Regions from separate parts of the Streptomyces tsukubensis genome, predicted to be linked through region 1. Evidence: predicted binding sites of a transcription regulator. Region 1 holds the regulator's gene; each other region holds the start of a gene.
The links. The regulator HrcA, encoded in region 1, represses chaperone genes, less so after heat shock. The targets are predictions, from matches to a motif close to TTNGCACTCNGNNNNNCNGAGTGCNAA.
Positions count from the first base shown of each region.

Region 1 (5,654 bases):
GCGCTCCCTCGGGGACGGACTGCTGGAGCCCGCCGCCTACGAGCAGGGGCTGGCGGTGCTGACCCTGCGCGGCAGACTCCTGGCGGACGGGGTGGTGCGGGACCTGGTCGACTGAACCGCCGCCCGGCGCAGGCCGGGGGAGCAGGGAGGCCGGACCGATGCGCGAGACATGTGCTGGGGCCGCCCGGACCCGCGGGCGGGCTCGGAACGCCCTGGCGCCTCCCTTCCGGATCGTGCCGGGTTCGGGTGCCTTTCGCACCCGCCGCCGGGGGTGCCCCCGGGCGAAGCCCGGGGCCCCCGCGCGTTGATCCGGCCCGATCCGGGAGCGCCGCCCTACTCCGGCGCCGTCACAAAGTCGATCAGCTCCTCGACCCGGCCCAGCAGCTCCGGCTCCAGATCCTTGTAGGAGCCGACGCGGGACAGGATGTGCTGCCAGGCCGCGCCCGTGTTGGCGGGCCAGCCCAGGGCCCGGCAGACGCCCGTCTTCCAGTCCTCGCCCCGGGGCACCCGCGGCCATCCGGCGATGCCCAGCGACGACGGCTTCACCGCACCCCACACGTCGATATAGGGATGCCCCACCACCAGCACATGCGGATCGGTCACCGACGCCGCGATCCGGGACTCCTTGGACCCCGGCACCAGATGGTCCACCAGAACCCCCAGCCGGGCGTCCGGACCGGGGGCGAACTCCCCGACGATCGCGGGCAGATCGTCGATGCCCGCCAGATACTCGACCACCACGCCCTCGATGCGCAGATCGTCCCCCCACACCTTCTCCACCAGCTCGGCGTCGTGGCGGCCCTCCACATAGATACGGCCCGCCCGGGCCACCCGCGCCCGCGCCCCCGGCACCGCGACGGAACCGGACGCCGTCCGCACCGGGCGGGCCGGAGCCCCGGCCCCCGGGCGTACCAGCGTCACGATCTGCCCGTCCAGCAGAAACCCGCGCGGCGCCAGCGGGAACACCCGGTGCTTGCCGAAGCGGTCCTCCAGCGTCACCGTCCCCGCCTCGCACCCCACCACGGCCCCGCAGAAGCCCGTGGTGACCTCCTCCACCACCAGATCGGGGTCCGAGGGGTCCGCGGGCACCTCCGGCACCGGCGCCCGCTTCTTCCACGGCGGGGTCAGATCAGGGCTGTAGCTGCGCATTCGCCCGACGCTACGACACCCCGAAGCGCTCCGCCAGCGCAGTGCGCTGCGCCCGGACGAACGCCGCGTCGACCACGGCCCCGTGCCCCGGGACATAGGCGGCGTCCTCCCCGCCCAGCGCCAGCAGCCGGTCCAGGGCGGCAGGCCAGCGGGCGCCGACCGCGTCCGGGCCCGCCTGCGGCTCGCCGGACTCCTCCACCAGATCCCCGCAGAACACCACCTCGGGCTCGCCGGGCACCAGGACCGCCAGATCGTGCCCGGTGTGCCCGGGACCGACGTTCGCCAGCAGCACCCGGCGCCCGCCCAGGTCCAGCATCCGCTCCCCGGTGACCGTGTGCCCCGGCGCCACCAGCGAATCCGCCGACCGGGCCGCCTCCTCCTCCGGTACCCCGAACCGCACCGCGTCCGCCCGCAGTTCCTCCCGCTCCCTCGGCAGCAGCGTGTCCATGCCGACCGCCCCGAACACCTCGGCACCGGGAAACGCCGCCGTACCCATCACATGGTCGAAGTGCGGATGGCTGAGCGCGATATGCGTCACCCGACGGCCGCCCAGCAGCGCCTCCGCCCGGGCCCGCAGCGCGGCGCCCTCTGCGAGCGTCGAACCCGTGTCGTACAGCAGCGCGCCGTCCCGGCCGGCGATCAGCCCGCAGGTCGCGTCCCACCCGGGCAGCCTGCACCGGCCCACCCCCTCGGCCAGCCGCTCCCAGCCGTGGTCTTCCCAAGCGATGTCCATACCGGGACGCTATCGCCACGGCCCCCGGCACCGGCGGAGGGACCGGAGGGACCGGAAGGATCGGCGGGACCGGAGGAATCGGCGGGACCGGAGGAATCGGCGGGACGGCGCGGACGGAACGGATACAGGGGGCACAGGGCAGACGCAAGGGGCGGGCAGGGGAGCGCCCGGCCGGGGCGCACGGTAGCGTGACCGGTCGTCTTGCTCCGCCCGCACCGGGCGGCCGTACACTGGCACGGGGAAGATTTGGCACTCGTGCATGTGGAGTGCCAGATGGGTCACCGGGGAACGATCCGGAGAACCGTCCGTCCGCCCCGGGAGCCGAGGGCGGACAGAGCGGTCGGACGAAACAGTTGGAGGTGCGCGGGATGCTCAGCGAACGCAGACTTGAGGTGCTGCGCGCCATCGTCCAGGACTATGTCGGCACCGAGGAGCCCGTCGGCTCCAAGGCCCTCACCGAACGCCATCAGCTCGGCGTCTCCCCGGCCACCGTCCGCAACGACATGGCCGTGCTGGAGGAGGAGGGCTTCATCGCCCAGCCCCACACCAGCGCCGGGCGCATCCCCACCGACAAGGGCTACCGCCTCTTCGTCGACCGGCTCGCCGGGGTCAAGCCGCTCTCCGCGGCCGAGCGGCGCGCCATCCAGAGCTTCCTCGACGGAGCGGTCGACCTCGACGACGTCGTCGGCCGTACGGTACGGCTGCTGGCGCAGCTGACCCGCCAGGTCGCGATCGTGCAGTACCCCTCGCTGACCCGGTCCACGGTCCGCCACGTCGAACTGCTGTCGCTGGCGCCCGCCCGGCTGATGCTGGTCCTGATCACCGACACCGGCCGGGTCGAGCAGCGGATGATCGACTGCCCGGCCCCCTTCGGCGAGGCCTCCCTCGCCGATCTGCGGGCCCGGCTCAACAGCAGGGTCGTCGGCCGCCGGTTCACCGATGTGCCGCAGCTGGTGCAGGACCTGCCCGACTCCTTCGACGAGCCGGAGGACCGCGGCACGGTCACCACCGTGCTCTCCACCCTCCTCGAAACCCTCGTCGAGGAGACCGAGGAGCGGCTGATGATCGGCGGTACCGCCAATCTCACCCGCTTCGGACACGACTTCCCCCTGACGATCCGGCCGGTGCTGGAGGCGCTGGAGGAGCACGTGGTGCTCCTCAAGCTGCTCGGCGAGGCCAAGGAGTCCGGCGGAGGCATGGGCGTGACCGTGCGCATCGGTCACGAGAACGCCCACGAGGGGCTCAACGCAACGTCCGTCGTGACCGTGGGCTACGGTTCGGGCGACGAGGCAGTTGCCAAACTCGGCGTGGTCGGACCGACCCGCATGGACTACCCCGGAACGATGGGAGCGGTACGCGCAGTGGCACGTTACGTCGGACAGATCCTGGCGGAGTCGTAAGTGGCCACGGACTACTACGCCGTACTCGGCGTGCGCCGCGACGCCTCCCAGGACGAGATCAAGAAGGCGTTCCGCAGACTTGCCCGGGAACTCCACCCGGACGTGAACCCGGACCCGAAGACCCAGGAGCGGTTCAAGGAGATCAACGCCGCTTACGAGGTGCTGTCGGACCCGCAGAAGAAGCAGGTCTACGACCTCGGCGGCGATCCGCTGTCCCAGTCGGGCGGTGGCGGGGCGGGCGGCTTCGGCGCCGGCGGCTTCGGGAACTTCTCGGACATCATGGACGCCTTCTTCGGTACGGCGTCCCAGCGCGGCCCGCGCTCGCGCACCCGGCGCGGCCAGGACGCGATGATCCGGCTGGAGATCGAACTCAACGAGGCGGCCTTCGGCACCACCAAGGACATCCAGGTCGACACGGCCGTCGTCTGCACCACCTGCTCCGGCGAGGGCGCCGCCCCCGGCACCTCGGCGCAGACCTGCGACATGTGCCGCGGCCGCGGTGAGGTCTCCCAGGTCACCCGGTCCTTCCTGGGCCAGGTCATGACCTCCCGTCCCTGCCCGCAGTGCCAGGGCTTCGGTACGGTCGTCCCCACCCCGTGCCCCGAGTGCGCGGGCGACGGCCGGGTCCGCTCCCGCCGTACGCTGACGGTCAAGATCCCCGCGGGTGTCGACAACGGGACCCGTATCCAGCTGGCCGGGGAGGGCGAGGTCGGCCCCGGCGGCGGCCCCGCCGGCGATCTGTACGTCGAGATCCACGAACTGCCGCATCCGGTGTTCCAGCGCCGCGGCGACGATCTGCACTGCACGGTCACCATCCCCATGACGGCGGGCTCCCTCGGCACCAAGGTGCCGCTGGAGACCCTCGACGGTCTGGAGGAGGTCGACATCCGGCCCGGGACGCAGTCCGGGCAGTCGATCCCGCTCCACGGCCGAGGGGTGACGCATCTGCGCGGTGGCGGGCGCGGCGACCTCATCGTCCACGTCGAGGTGACGACCCCGACGAAGCTCGACCCCGAGCAGGAGCGGCTGATGCGCGAACTGGCGAAGCTGCGCGGCGAGGAGCGGCCGCAGGGCCAGTTCCAGCCCGGCCAGCAGGGCCTGTTCTCCCGGCTGAAGGACGCCTTCAACGGCCGCTAGGCCGTGTCTGACAAATCCCGTCTGGCCCGCGACGCCCGGCACGCACACTCTCCCCCTGTGCCCTTCGGGCACGGGAGGTGCCCCCAGCGTTGTCGGGATTTCCCGAGTACGTCCAGTACGAGGGAAACCGCCCCCTGGCTTCGCCGGGGGGACCCCCACCGCCTTGCGATTGCACGCACCTGGGGGTCCCCCCAGCCGCAGGGCTGGGGGAGCCGCAGGCCCCGCCCTCCGGGCGGACGACGCCATTTGTCAGACACGGCCTAGGCCGTATCGGATCGTCGACGAGGAGGGTCCCGGCCGCCCCGGGACCCTCCCGTCCGGCCCCCGGCCGGGGGCCGGACCCCTTTGCACGACATTGCGGCGGCAGGTACCCGGGGCCCGTTTCGTCACGGACGTACGCAGGTGGCACGATGCCTGCATGTCCTCCGCGCCCTCCGGGTCCCCCGCCCTTTCCGATCTGCTCCGGCACCCCGTGATCGCCGCGCCGATGGCCGGAGGGGCGTCCGGCCCGCGCCTCGCCGCCGCCGTCTCCGAAGCGGGCGGCCTCGGATTCCTCGCCGCCGGGTACAAGACCACCGACGGGATGTACCAGGAGATCAAGCAGATCCGGGGGCTCACTTCACGGCCGTTCGGCGTGAACCTGTTCATGCCGCAGCCCCGGATCTCCGACCCGAGCGCCGTCGAGGTCTACCGCCAGCAGCTCGCGGGCGAGTCGAGCTGGTACGAGACGCCGCTCGGCGATCCGGAGTCCGGCCGCGACGACGGGTACGAGGCCAAACTGGCCATCCTGCGGGACGATCCGGTGCCGGTGGTCTCCTTCACCTTCGGCTGCCCCGCCCCGGACGTCCTCGCGTCCTTCGCCCGGGCGGGCACGTACACGGTCGTCACCGTCACCACGCCCGAGGAGGCCCAGGCCGCGCAGTGGGCGGGCGCCGACGCGGTCTGCGTCCAGGGCATCGAGGCGGGCGGCCACCAGGGCACCCACCGCGACGATCCGGCGGCGGACGGCACCGGCATCGGACTGCTGACCCTGATCGCACTCGTCCGGGACGTCGTCGACCTGCCGGTCATCGCCACCGGCGGGCTGATGCGGGGCAGCCAGATCGCGGCCGTCCTGGCGGCCGGGGCGAGCGCGGCCCAGCTCGGCACGGCCTTCCTGGTCTGCCCCGAGTCCGGGGCGAATCCGCTGCACAAGCAGGCCATGACCAATCCGCTGTTCGTCCGCACCGAGCTGA
Region 1 is NZ_CP020700.1:2,364,442-2,370,095, reverse strand. It holds gene hemW (radical SAM family heme chaperone HemW) at 1-115, shown strand, start outside; gene B7R87_RS08945 (DUF3097 domain-containing protein) at 334-1,149, opposite strand; gene B7R87_RS08940 (MBL fold metallo-hydrolase) at 1,160-1,882, opposite strand; gene hrcA (heat-inducible transcriptional repressor HrcA) at 2,251-3,282, shown strand; gene dnaJ (molecular chaperone DnaJ) at 3,283-4,419, shown strand; gene B7R87_RS08925 (nitronate monooxygenase) at 4,838-5,654, shown strand, end outside.

Region 2 (5,654 bases), 1.1 Mb from region 1:
TCCCAGCTCACCAAGATCGACAAGGGGCTCCAGGAGCTCATCAAGGTCGGTCTGGTCGAGGAGAAGCCGTACCGGATCATCGCCGCGCAGGCCGAGGGCTGCTCGCCGGTCTCCGCCGCCTACAAGGCGGGCCACGACGTGGTCCGGCCGGTGAAGCCGGACACCATCGTCAAGTCGCTCGCCATCGGCAACCCGGCGGACGGTCCCTATGTCCTGGACATCGCCCGGCGCACCGGCGGTGCGGTGGAGGACGTCACGGACGAGCAGGTCGTCGAGGGCATCAAGCTGCTCGCCAGGACCGAGGGGATCTTCGCGGAGACCGCGGGCGGCGTGACGGTCGGGGTGGCGAAGAAGCTGCTGGAGTCGGGGGTGCTGGACCCCGCCGCGACCACCGTCGTCATCAACACGGGCGACGGGCTCAAGACGCTGGACGCGGTCGCCGCGACCAGCGGCCCCACCGCCACCATCCGGCCGAGCCTGGACGCGTTCCGCGCGGCGGGTCTCGCCACCCACTGACCGGCCGCAGTCCCGGCAGCGCCCCGGCCGCTGACCCGCCGGGGCCGTCCGGGACCTCCCGCCGCCGCTTCCGACCGCCGAGCCGTCCACCGAGCCCGGGCCACCGCCCGAGGAAGGCACCACCCATGAGCGTCAACGTTCGCATCCCGACCATCCTGCGCACCTACACCGGCGGACAGGCCGAGGTGGCCGCCGAGGGCGCGACCCTCGCCGAGGTCATCGCCGATCTGGAGAAGAACCACGCGGGGATCTCCGCCCGGGTCCTGGACGACCAGGGGAAGCTGCGCCGCTTCGTCAATGTGTACGTCAACGACGACGACGTCCGGTTCGAGCAGGGGCTGGAGACCGCGACCCCCGACGGCGCCGGAATCTCGATCATCCCGGCAGTCGCCGGCGGCTGACCGCCCGGCTCCGCACGCGGGCGTACGCCCCCGCCGGCGGCCCCGGGCCCCGCGGTCCGCGGCGCTGACCCTCGGTCATCGAAATGGCCCCCTCCGTAAGACAAACGGAGGGGGCCATTCTGCATGGTTGAACACGCTAGAGTTGGGGAAGGCCCGGTGATCATCCACCCATGGCCAGGTATGAGAATGCGCCCGGGCTCGATAAGAAGCAGCCAATGTGCAGGCGCACTCTGTCTCATAGATTCCTTTTGTCCGGTCGGACTTGCCCCGGAATTTCCTGAATTCAGGAGAATTACCCGATAGTAGCCTTCCGGATTTCCCGCCCGATTGCCCTGTTGCAGAGGGCAGTTGTGCAGATACATTCAGCCGCGGTCGACGCGTTCCGGCGCACACCTGTGAGGTCGGGTGAGCTCAGACCCGGGTCCGCGAGGTGCGGTCCTGTGCAAGGGCCAGTAATAGGGGAGTTAGGCATGGCTCAGGGCACCGTCAAGTGGTTCAACGCGGAGAAGGGGTACGGCTTCATCGCGGTCGACGGTGGTGCGGATGTTTTCGTCCACTACAGCGCGATTCAGATGGACGGCTACCGCACCCTGGAAGAGGGGCAGCGGGTCGAGTTCGAGATCTCGCAGGGCCAGAAGGGCCCGCAGGCCGATATGGTCAAGCTCTCGGCCTGACCGACTCTTCCTTCCGCGCGCTTGCGCGTCGACGCACGCATACGCTCGCACGCAGACGCATTCAATAGGGTCCGCATCCCGCTCACCGGGGTGCGGGCCCTGCGCGTTTCCCGCGACTGGAGCGCCGTTCCGCCCGCCGCCGGACCCCGCCGCCGGAGCCTCGCCCGCACCCGCCCCGGACCCCGTCCGCACCCGCCCCCTCGGGCGGTACACCAGGAGCGGCCTTGCACTCTCGGGTGCCGAGTGCTAATCATTGGCGTTAGCACTCTCCCAGTGAGAGTGATAACAAAGGGCCGAGTCGGTGAGGCTCGCCGGGCGTGCGGCGCATGGAGCGGCACGGTCCGGCAGGCCGTCCGTCGCGGGCGCAGGCGCGGTCCGAAGAGCTTCCTACTCCAGTCCGTGGAGGACACTTCACATGGCAAAGATCATCGCGTTCGACGAGGAGGCACGGCGCGGTCTCGAGCGCGGGATGAACCAGCTCGCCGACGCCGTCAAGGTCACCCTTGGCCCCAAGGGCCGCAACGTCGTCCTCGAGAAGAAGTGGGGCGCCCCCACGATCACCAACGATGGTGTGTCCATCGCCAAGGAGATCGAGCTGGAGGACCCGTACGAGAAGATCGGCGCCGAGCTGGTCAAGGAAGTCGCCAAGAAGACGGACGACGTCGCCGGTGACGGTACGACCACGGCGACCGTTCTGGCCCAGGCGCTGGTCCGCGAGGGCCTGCGCAACGTGGCCGCCGGTGCCAACCCGATGAGCCTGAAGCGCGGTATCGAGAAGGCCGTCGAGGCCGTCTCCGGTGCCCTCCTCGAACAGGCGAAGGACGTGGAGACCAAGGAGCAGATCGCCTCCACCGCCTCCATCTCCGCCGGCGACACCCAGATCGGCGAGCTGATCGCCGAGGCCATGGACAAGGTCGGCAAGGAAGGCGTCATCACCGTCGAGGAGTCCCAGACCTTCGGTCTGGAGCTGGAGCTCACCGAGGGTATGCGCTTCGACAAGGGCTACATCTCGGCGTACTTCGCCACCGACATGGAGCGTATGGAGGCCGTCCTCGACGACCCGTACATCCTCGTCGTCAACTCCAAGATCTCCTCGGTCAAGGACCTCCTGCCGCTGCTGGAGAAGGTCATGCAGTCCGGCAAGGCGCTGCTGATCATCGCCGAGGACGTCGAGGCCGAGGCCCTGTCGACGCTGATCGTCAACAAGATCCGCGGCACCTTCAAGTCCGTCGCCGTCAAGGCTCCGGGCTTCGGCGACCGCCGCAAGGCGATGCTGAACGACATCGCCATCCTCACCGGCGGCACGGTCATCTCCGAGGAGGTCGGCCTCAAGCTGGAGAACGCGGGCCTCGACCTGCTGGGCCGCGCCCGCAAGGTGGTCATCACCAAGGACGAGACGACCATCGTCGACGGTGCCGGTGACAGCGACCAGGTCGCCGGGCGGGTCAACCAGATCCGCGCCGAGATCGAGAACTCCGACTCGGACTACGACCGCGAGAAGCTCCAGGAGCGCCTGGCGAAGCTGGCCGGCGGCGTGGCCGTCATCAAGGCCGGTGCCGCGACCGAGGTCGAGCTGAAGGAGCGCAAGCACCGCATCGAGGACGCCGTTCGCAACGCGAAGGCGGCCGTCGAGGAGGGCATCGTCGCCGGTGGTGGCGTGGCCCTGCTGCAGGCCTCCTCGGTCTTCGACAAGCTGGAGCTCGAAGGCGACGAGGCGACCGGTGCCAACGCCGTGAAGCTCGCGCTGGAGGCCCCGCTGAAGCAGATCGCCGTCAACGCCGGCCTGGAGGGCGGTGTCGTCGTGGAGAAGGTGCGCAACCTGACCCCCGGCCACGGTCTGAACGCCGCGTCCGGCGAGTACGTCGACATGATCGCCGAGGGCATTCTCGACCCGGCGAAGGTGACGCGCTCCGCGCTGCAGAACGCCGCGTCGATCGCCGCGCTGTTCCTGACCACCGAGGCCGTCATCGCCGACAAGCCGGAGAAGGCCGCTGCGGCCGCTCCGGGCGGCATGCCGGGCGGTGACATGGACTTCTGATCCCGGGATCTCCCAGGATCGGCAAGGCCGAGTCGGCGAGTGAGCCGAAGGGGCGCGTCGTGGTCTGGAAGGAGAACGCGCGCAGGCCGCGAGGAACGAGTGGCCGAGCACGATCGACTGAAGAACACGGCTGAAGCGCCCCGGAGGCGAACCGAGCCGTAAAAGCGGAGGGCGGTACCCCCACTCCCAGGGGGGTACCGCCCTTCGGCGTTGCTGCTGTGCTCCGGGGCCGGTCCGGGTGGTGCCCGGACCGGCCTGCCGGTTCAGCGGACGTCGACGTAGTCCGAGGCGCCCGCGGCGTCGTAGTGCCGGGAGCTGCCGGTGTAGGTGAAGCGCCAGTAGCCGTCGGCCCCGGCGCGGACCTTCATGACGGCCTTGCCCTTGGCGTCCGCCCGGACGTGTCCGGCGATGGACCACTTGGTGCTGCCCTTCGGGAGGAAGGACAGCGTCGCCCAGTGCTGGGCCAGGGGCCGCCAGGTGCTGCCGCTGCGCTCGGTGAGCGTGGCGGCGACGGTGAGGGTCGCGCCCTTCTTCACCGGCTCGGGGGTGGCGTTGGCGGTGGTCAGCCGGGTGGAGATCCGGGACAGCGGTACCGGGGACGTCGCTGTGCCGACGAACTCGGCACTGGTCGATGTGGCCAGCCGGTAGTAGCCGTTGCCGCCGCGTGCGGTGAAGTTGAAGGTGTTCCACTGCGAGGAGCTGATGGAGACCTCGCGGCTGGCGAGGGTCTTCCAGGTCCGCTTGTCCGCCGAGTGCTCCAGCCGCAGGATCTGCGAACCGTAGGCGTGCTCGCCGGTGATGTAGGTGGTGCGGAGCGTGCCCTTCGCCGTCACCGTGCCGTTGCTCGCCAGCGAGAGGCCCGGCCGGATGGTGACCTCCTGCGGCACCTCCAGGTTCCCTCGGGTGGAGCCGTTCTCGTAGACCCCGTCCCCGTAGACGGACCAGGGCGAGTTGTACTCGGCGCCGGGCGCCGGGGTGAGGGTGACGCTGAAGTTGCCCTGGGCATCCGTGGTCATGGGGGCCCGGTTCCCGGTGACGGTCGCCTGGAGGTCGATCCCTCCGGCGGGCCGTCCCTCGTGGGTCGCCCGGCCGGTGAGGGTGACCTTCTGCCCGGGCAGGACCCGCTTCTTGTCCGGGGCGGCGGTGATGTCGATGGTGCGCCAGTCCGGGGAGATGAATCCGCTCTCCGCGGTGAGGGTGTCGTCGACCCCGTTCTCCCGCATGGTGTGCCGCAGGTTCACCACCCTGTTGTACCGGGCGATCGGGAGGAGGGTGCTGAAGGTTCCGTCGGCACCGGTGGTAACGGTGCCCGCCGGGTCCGGAGTGGTGTCGCCCGAGTAGTCCCCCAGGGACAGGCCGATCTCCCGGCCGGGGAGCGGAACCTGGTCGTTGGAGCCGGGCTGCACGGCGACCAGGGTGCCCTTGACCGTGGTGCCGCGGGTCTCCCAGGTGGGCCGGGCGCTGCTCAGCCCGGCGGCGTGAAGCCGCATGGTGAAGTCGAGGGTGCCCGCGTTCTGCCGGGTCGACCGGGTGCCGGTGCTCTCCTCGGCCGTGACGTCGATGGCGTACCGGCCGAGTTGCGGGATGGTGCCGTCGTCCTCGGTGAGCTTCAGCAGCCCGGCGGCGGGGACCTGGTAGCGGCCGGAGCCGGGGGCGGTCTCCGCCAGGTCGGGGACCTCCGCGACGACGGTGCTGCCGTCGCGGACGACCGCCGACACCTTGGTGATGGTGGCACCGGGGGTGTCCGTCCAGGCGCCGACGGTGAACGAGCCGCGCTGCTGCGGGTCCGTGACGGCACTCCCGATGCCGGGAGCGGCGGCCGCCTGGGCGGCCACGGCCGGGGCGGCGCCCGCCGCCAGGGCGAGCGCGGCGGCGGAGGCGACGAGGGAGAGCGCCATGGGCCGGCGCGTGATCAGATCAGCGCGCGTCAATGTAGGTGTCCTTGGTCTCGGAGTAGAAGTAGCCGTTCATGGGCTCGGTGACGGCGGCCCAGGTCCCGTCGCTGTAGACCGGCGCCTTCAGGCT
Region 2 is NZ_CP020700.1:3,438,786-3,444,439, forward strand. It holds gene thrC (threonine synthase) at 1-516, shown strand, start outside; gene B7R87_RS13570 (MoaD/ThiS family protein) at 642-917, shown strand; gene B7R87_RS13575 (cold-shock protein) at 1,388-1,591, shown strand; gene groL (chaperonin GroEL) at 2,007-3,629, shown strand; gene B7R87_RS13585 (hypothetical protein) at 3,893-5,560, opposite strand; gene B7R87_RS13590 (hypothetical protein) at 5,547-5,654, opposite strand, start outside.
Region 2: the regulator HrcA is predicted to act here: its motif matches at 1,851-1,877, upstream of groL (chaperonin GroEL).

Region 3 (5,654 bases), 2.6 Mb from region 1:
ACGGGGGCGCGGGTGGCCTGCTCGACGCCGTTCGGGGTGAAGAACATGCGGTACGCGTCCACCGCGCCGAACTTGGCCACCGCCCGCTGCCGGAGCCTGGCCTGTCCGAGCGCGGCCGAGACCCGGTCCGCCGGATGGTCGCGGCGCAGCCTGGTCGCCAGGGCCAGCTCCCGGGCGGGGTCGTAATCGCGCAGCTCGTCGAGGAGGGCCCGGCCCTCGGGGGACAGCAGAGTGGCGAGGGGTTCGGGGAGCGGGATGGCGGCGTCGTTCACCCGGCCATTCTGGGCCAGGTACACGCCGGGGCTGGGCCAGGCGGGTCACGGACCGGCGGCGACGGCGGTGTCGTACGGATCCGGCGGGCGTCTGCTGCCAGGATTCAGCGCCATGCGGCTAGTACGACAAAACGGAAAGATGGTTGCAATGGGTGCGGATGGGCGGGGGGCGGCCGGGCGCCGTCCGGGGGCGCGCAGAGCACTGCGGGGGCGTGCGGTCGCCGCCGCGCTGCTCGCCGGTGTGCTCGGCTCCGGCTGTACCGTCCCCGGTCCCGGCGAACACGGCGGCGCCCAGCCCCACCCCGGGGCCCAGGCGGAGGCGTCCCAGCTCGAACGGGCCGAGAAGGACGCCCACCGGTCCGGCCCCGCCGGATCGCGCGCCGCCTATGTGGACCAGGTCGAGAAGGTGCAGAAGGCCAGGGCGGCCGCGATCGGCAGATGGGGCCTGGACAAGGTCCCCCTGCCCGCCCCCCAGCCGCCTCCCGTCAAACCCTTCCTCAACACCCGCAAGGGCTTCGAGGTCGAAGGCGGCGCGGCCCTCCCGCCGGTCTTCACCACCGTCCCGGTGAAGGAGAAGGTCGTCTTCCTGACGGTCGACGACGGAGCCGAGAAGGACCCCGACTTCATCCGGATGATGAGCGAACTGAAGATCCCGTACAGCGCCTTCCTCAGCGACTACGTGATCAACGACAACTACGGCTACTTCCGGCGCATGCAGGACGAGGGCGTCGCCCTCCACAACCACACCCTCAACCACCGCTATATGCCCGGACTCTCCTACGAGGCCCAGAAGAAGGAGATCTGCGGGCAGCAGGACAACCTCCAGCGGCTGTACGGGAAACGCCCGCCGCTCTTCCGGCCGCCGTACGGCAACTACAACGGCGACACCCTGCGCGCCGCCCAGGAGTGCGGGGTCAAGGCCGTGCCGCTCTGGGCCGCCGAAGCCTTCCCCGACCACATGGAGTGGCGGGAATGGGACCGCGACCTCCACCCGGGCGACATCATCCTCACCCACTTCCGCGGCACCGGGGACTGGAAGGGCTCCATGCCCGACATGGTCCGCCAGGTCATGAAGACGGTCACCGACAAGGGATACGCCGTCGCCCGCCTAGAGGACTACGTGTGAGACCGGGCACGGCCGCACAGCTCGCGGCCGTGCTGGCCGCGGGGGCGCTGCTGGGCTGCTCCGGCTGCGCCTCCCCGGCCGTCGACCCCATCGAACGGCTGGGGAGGCGGGCGGTCCACTCCGGTGAAACCCCGGCGGCCTCCCCGGCCCCGGGCCCCCGGGCCCGTTTCGGGCCGGAGCCCGCGGCGGTACGGAGCGGCGCCCCCGCGCCGGACCCCGCGGGACGGCCGGGCCCCGGGCCGCAGTCCGCAGGAGTACGGGGCGGGCCGCCGGGCCCGGTCGGGGGCCGCACGGGGGCCCCGGACGCTCCGGTGGGGCCCGGGGCGGTACGGAGCCGTGCCCCGCTCCGTACCCCCGCCTCCGGGACCCCGGCCGCACCCGCCATCCATGCCCCCGCACTCGCCGAACCGGCCGGCCGCCTGCTGGACCGGCTCCACGGCACCCGCCGCCCCGCGCCCCGCCCGGGCGGCGCGCTGCAAGCACCCCGGGACCGGTAGCGCCCCCGGCCGTACCGGGTTTCCAGGACGCCCGGGAGAGGGAGGAAACAGGGGCCGCAGGGGCGCGTACGCCCCCGCGCGCCGACCCGCAACCGTTCCGCCGACGGCGGACGCATTGGCACTCCGCTTGACCGAGTGCTAATCGCGGTCATAGTCTCGGGTCTGGCACTCCCCACTGGAGAGTGCCAACACAGCGACGGGCAGGTCCGGCACCCGCGACGACGGATCCACCTGGTCGCCACCTCAGACAGTTAACCCCGTGAGATCTCCGAAGGGGGAGGTCGGATCGTGACGACCGCCAGCTCCAAGGTTGCCATCAAGCCGCTTGAGGACCGCATTGTGGTCCAGCCGCTCGACGCCGAGCAGACCACGGCCTCCGGCCTGGTCATTCCGGACACCGCGAAGGAGAAGCCCCAGGAGGGCGCCGTCCTCGCGGTCGGCCCGGGTCGCTTCGAGAACGGCGAGCGCCTGCCGCTCGACGTCAAGGTCGGCGACGTCGTGCTCTACAGCAAGTACGGCGGCACCGAGGTGAAGTACAACGGCGACGAGTACCTCGTCCTCTCGGCCCGCGACGTGCTCGCGATCGTCGAGAAGTAAGCCGAGCAGTCTCCGCTTGTTCTTGATCTGCGCCCCTGGCACCCGCTGACTCTCACTAGCACGGGCGCTGGGGGCGCAGTTTTTCGCAGTACGTCTCAGAAGAGGACAGAAACGCTCCCATGGCGAAGATCCTGAAGTTCGACGAGGACGCCCGTCGCGCCCTTGAGCGCGGCGTCAACAAGCTTGCCGACACGGTGAAGGTGACGATCGGCCCCCGCGGCCGCAACGTCGTCATCGACAAGAAGTTCGGCGCCCCCACCATCACCAACGACGGTGTCACGATCGCGCGCGAGGTCGAGCTCGACGACCCGTACGAGAACCTCGGCGCCCAGCTCGTCAAGGAGGTGGCGACCAAGACCAACGACATCGCGGGTGACGGCACCACCACCGCGACCGTCCTGGCCCAGGCCCTCGTCCGCGAAGGCCTGCGCAACGTCGCCGCCGGCGCCTCCCCCGCCGCCCTCAAGAAGGGCATCGACGCCGCGGTCAAGGCCGTCTCCGACGACCTCCTCGCCACCGCCCGTCCCATCGAGGACAAGGCCGACATCGCCGCTGTCGCCGGGCTCTCCGCCCAGGACCCGCAGGTCGGCGAGCTCATCGGCGAGGCGATGGACAAGGTCGGCAAGGACGGTGTCATCACCGTCGAGGAGTCCAACACCTTCGGCCTGGAGCTCGACTTCACCGAGGGCATGGCCTTCGACAAGGGCTACCTCTCCCCCTACATGGTCTCCGACCAGGAGCGTATGGAGGCCGTCCTCGACGACCCGTACATCCTGATCAACCAGGGCAAGATCGGCTCCATCCAGGACCTGCTGCCCCTCCTGGAGAAGGTCATCCAGGCCGGCGGCTCCAAGCCGCTGCTGATCATCGCCGAGGACGTCGAGGGCGAAGCGCTCTCCACCCTCGTCGTCAACAAGATCCGCGGCACCTTCAACGCCGTCGCCGTCAAGGCCCCCGGCTTCGGCGACCGCCGCAAGGCGATGCTCCAGGACATGGCCACCCTCACCGGTGCCACCGTCGTCTCCGAAGAGGTCGGCCTCAAGCTCGACCAGGTCGGCCTCGACGTCCTCGGCACCGCCCGCCGCGTCACCGTCACCAAGGACGAGACCACCATCGTCGACGGCGGCGGCAGCAGCGACGAGGTCGCCGGCCGCGTCAACCAGATCAAGGCCGAGATCGACGCCACCGACTCCGACTGGGACCGCGAGAAGCTCCAGGAGCGCCTCGCCAAGCTCGCCGGCGGCGTCTGCGTCATCCGGGTCGGCGCCGCCACCGAGGTGGAGCTCAAGGAGAAGAAGCACCGCCTCGAAGACGCCATCTCCGCGACCCGCGCCGCGGTCGAGGAAGGCATCGTCTCCGGCGGAGGCTCCGCCCTCGTCCACGCCGCCAAGGTCCTCGAAGGCGACCTCGGCAAGAAGGGCGACGAGGCCACCGGCGTCGCCGTCGTCCGCCGCGCCGTCGTCGAGCCCCTGCGCTGGATCGCCGAGAACGCCGGCCTGGAGGGCTACGTCATCACCTCCAAGGTCGCCGAACTCGACAAGGGCCAGGGCTTCAACGCCGCCACCGGCGAATACGGCGACCTGGTCAAGGCCGGCGTCATCGACCCGGTCAAGGTCACCCGCTCCGCCCTGGAGAACGCCGCCTCCATCGCCTCCCTCCTCCTCACGACCGAAACCCTGGTCGTCGAGAAGAAGGAAGACGAGCCGGCCGACGCGGGCCACGGCCACGGCCACTCGCACTGATTTTTTTAGGGGCTCGGTTCGCCTCCGGGGCGCTTAAGCCGAGGTCTTCAGTCGATCGTGCTCGGTCGCTCGTTCCTCGCGACCTGCGCGCGTTCTCCTTCCAGTCCCCCTACGCCTTCGGCGTGGGGGGACCCCCAGCGCGCCCCTTCGGCTCACTCGCCGGACCCTGGGGTTGGACGGGTCCTGAGCAGTGACCCATGAGGTCCTTGGGCGGGACGGGATGTGTTCCTTCCGTTCACCAGGGCCGAACGGGCCTGAGCAGTGAACCCATGGGTTCCTGGGCGTATCCGCCGGGACCCGGCATGGCCTTTTGGCCACTTGTCGCGTCCTGAGCAGTGGCTCGGCAGATCCTTGAACGGGTCCGATCCGGTATCACCGGGTCGGGCCCGTTCCCCGTTTCCCAGGACATGAGTTACGCGGAACGAGTGAGCGACTCCCTCGTCACCGGCTCCGCGAACGGCAGCCCGTTCGCGTACCGCTCCAACTCGTCCAGCGCCAGCTCCGCCATCCGGTGCAACTCATTGCCCAGAGAACCCGCCAGATGCGGGGTCAGCAGCACATTCGGCAGCGAGTAGAGCGGCGAATCCCGCGGCGGGACCTCCGGCTCGGTGACGTCCAGCACCGCGTACAGCCGCCCCGACACCAGCTCCCGCACCAACGCGGGCCCGTCGACGAGGGACCCCCGCGACGTGTTGATCAGCGTGGCACCGTCCGGCAACAGCCCCAGCCGGCGGGCATCCAGCAGCCGACGGGTCTCCGGCAACTGCGGCGCATGCACCGAAACGGTGTCGCTCCGGGCGCACAACTCGTCGAGACCCACCGCCACCGCACCCGGCGGCGCGGGCGTGTACGGGTCGTACACCAGCACGTCCAGATCGAAGGGCCTCAGCAGCTCGACCAGCCGCCGGCCCGTCCGGGACGCTCCGACGATGCCGACCGTACGGCGGTGGTTGCCCAACCCCGACAGCTCCGCACCCCAGTCATGGGCGGCCCGCAGCTCCGCGTACCGCCGGGCCGACGAAAGGACCCGCTTCCCCGCGAACAGAATCGCGGCCAGCGTGTACTCCGCCACCGGGACCGCATTCGCCGACGCCGCCGACGACACCGCGATACCCCGCTCCCAGCAGGCGTCCGTGACATGCTCCTTCACCGAACCGGCGGCATGCACCACCGCCCGCAGCGCGGGCGCCGCCGCCAGCGCGCCCGGGTCGAGAACCGGTGCCCCCCAGCAGGTCAGCAGCACCTCCGCGGCGGCGAGAGCATCCCGTACCGCCGGTGAAGGAGACCGCAGATCATGGGCGACCAGACCCGGATCCGTGCGGGCCAGAGCCGTGAGGCGGGCCGACTGCCGGGCGGTGAAGAGCCGGGCCGAGACCCCCGGGCCCATGGCGAGCAGCACCCGCGGCCGGACCCCGGCCCG
Region 3 is NZ_CP020700.1:4,934,872-4,940,525, forward strand. It holds gene B7R87_RS20420 (THUMP-like domain-containing protein) at 1-272, opposite strand, end outside; gene B7R87_RS20425 (polysaccharide deacetylase family protein) at 421-1,398, shown strand; gene B7R87_RS20430 (hypothetical protein) at 1,395-1,895, shown strand; gene groES (co-chaperone GroES) at 2,184-2,492, shown strand; gene groL (chaperonin GroEL) at 2,612-4,234, shown strand; gene B7R87_RS20445 (hydroxyacid dehydrogenase) at 4,647-5,621, opposite strand.
Region 3: the regulator HrcA is predicted to act here: its motif matches at 2,011-2,037, upstream of groES (co-chaperone GroES).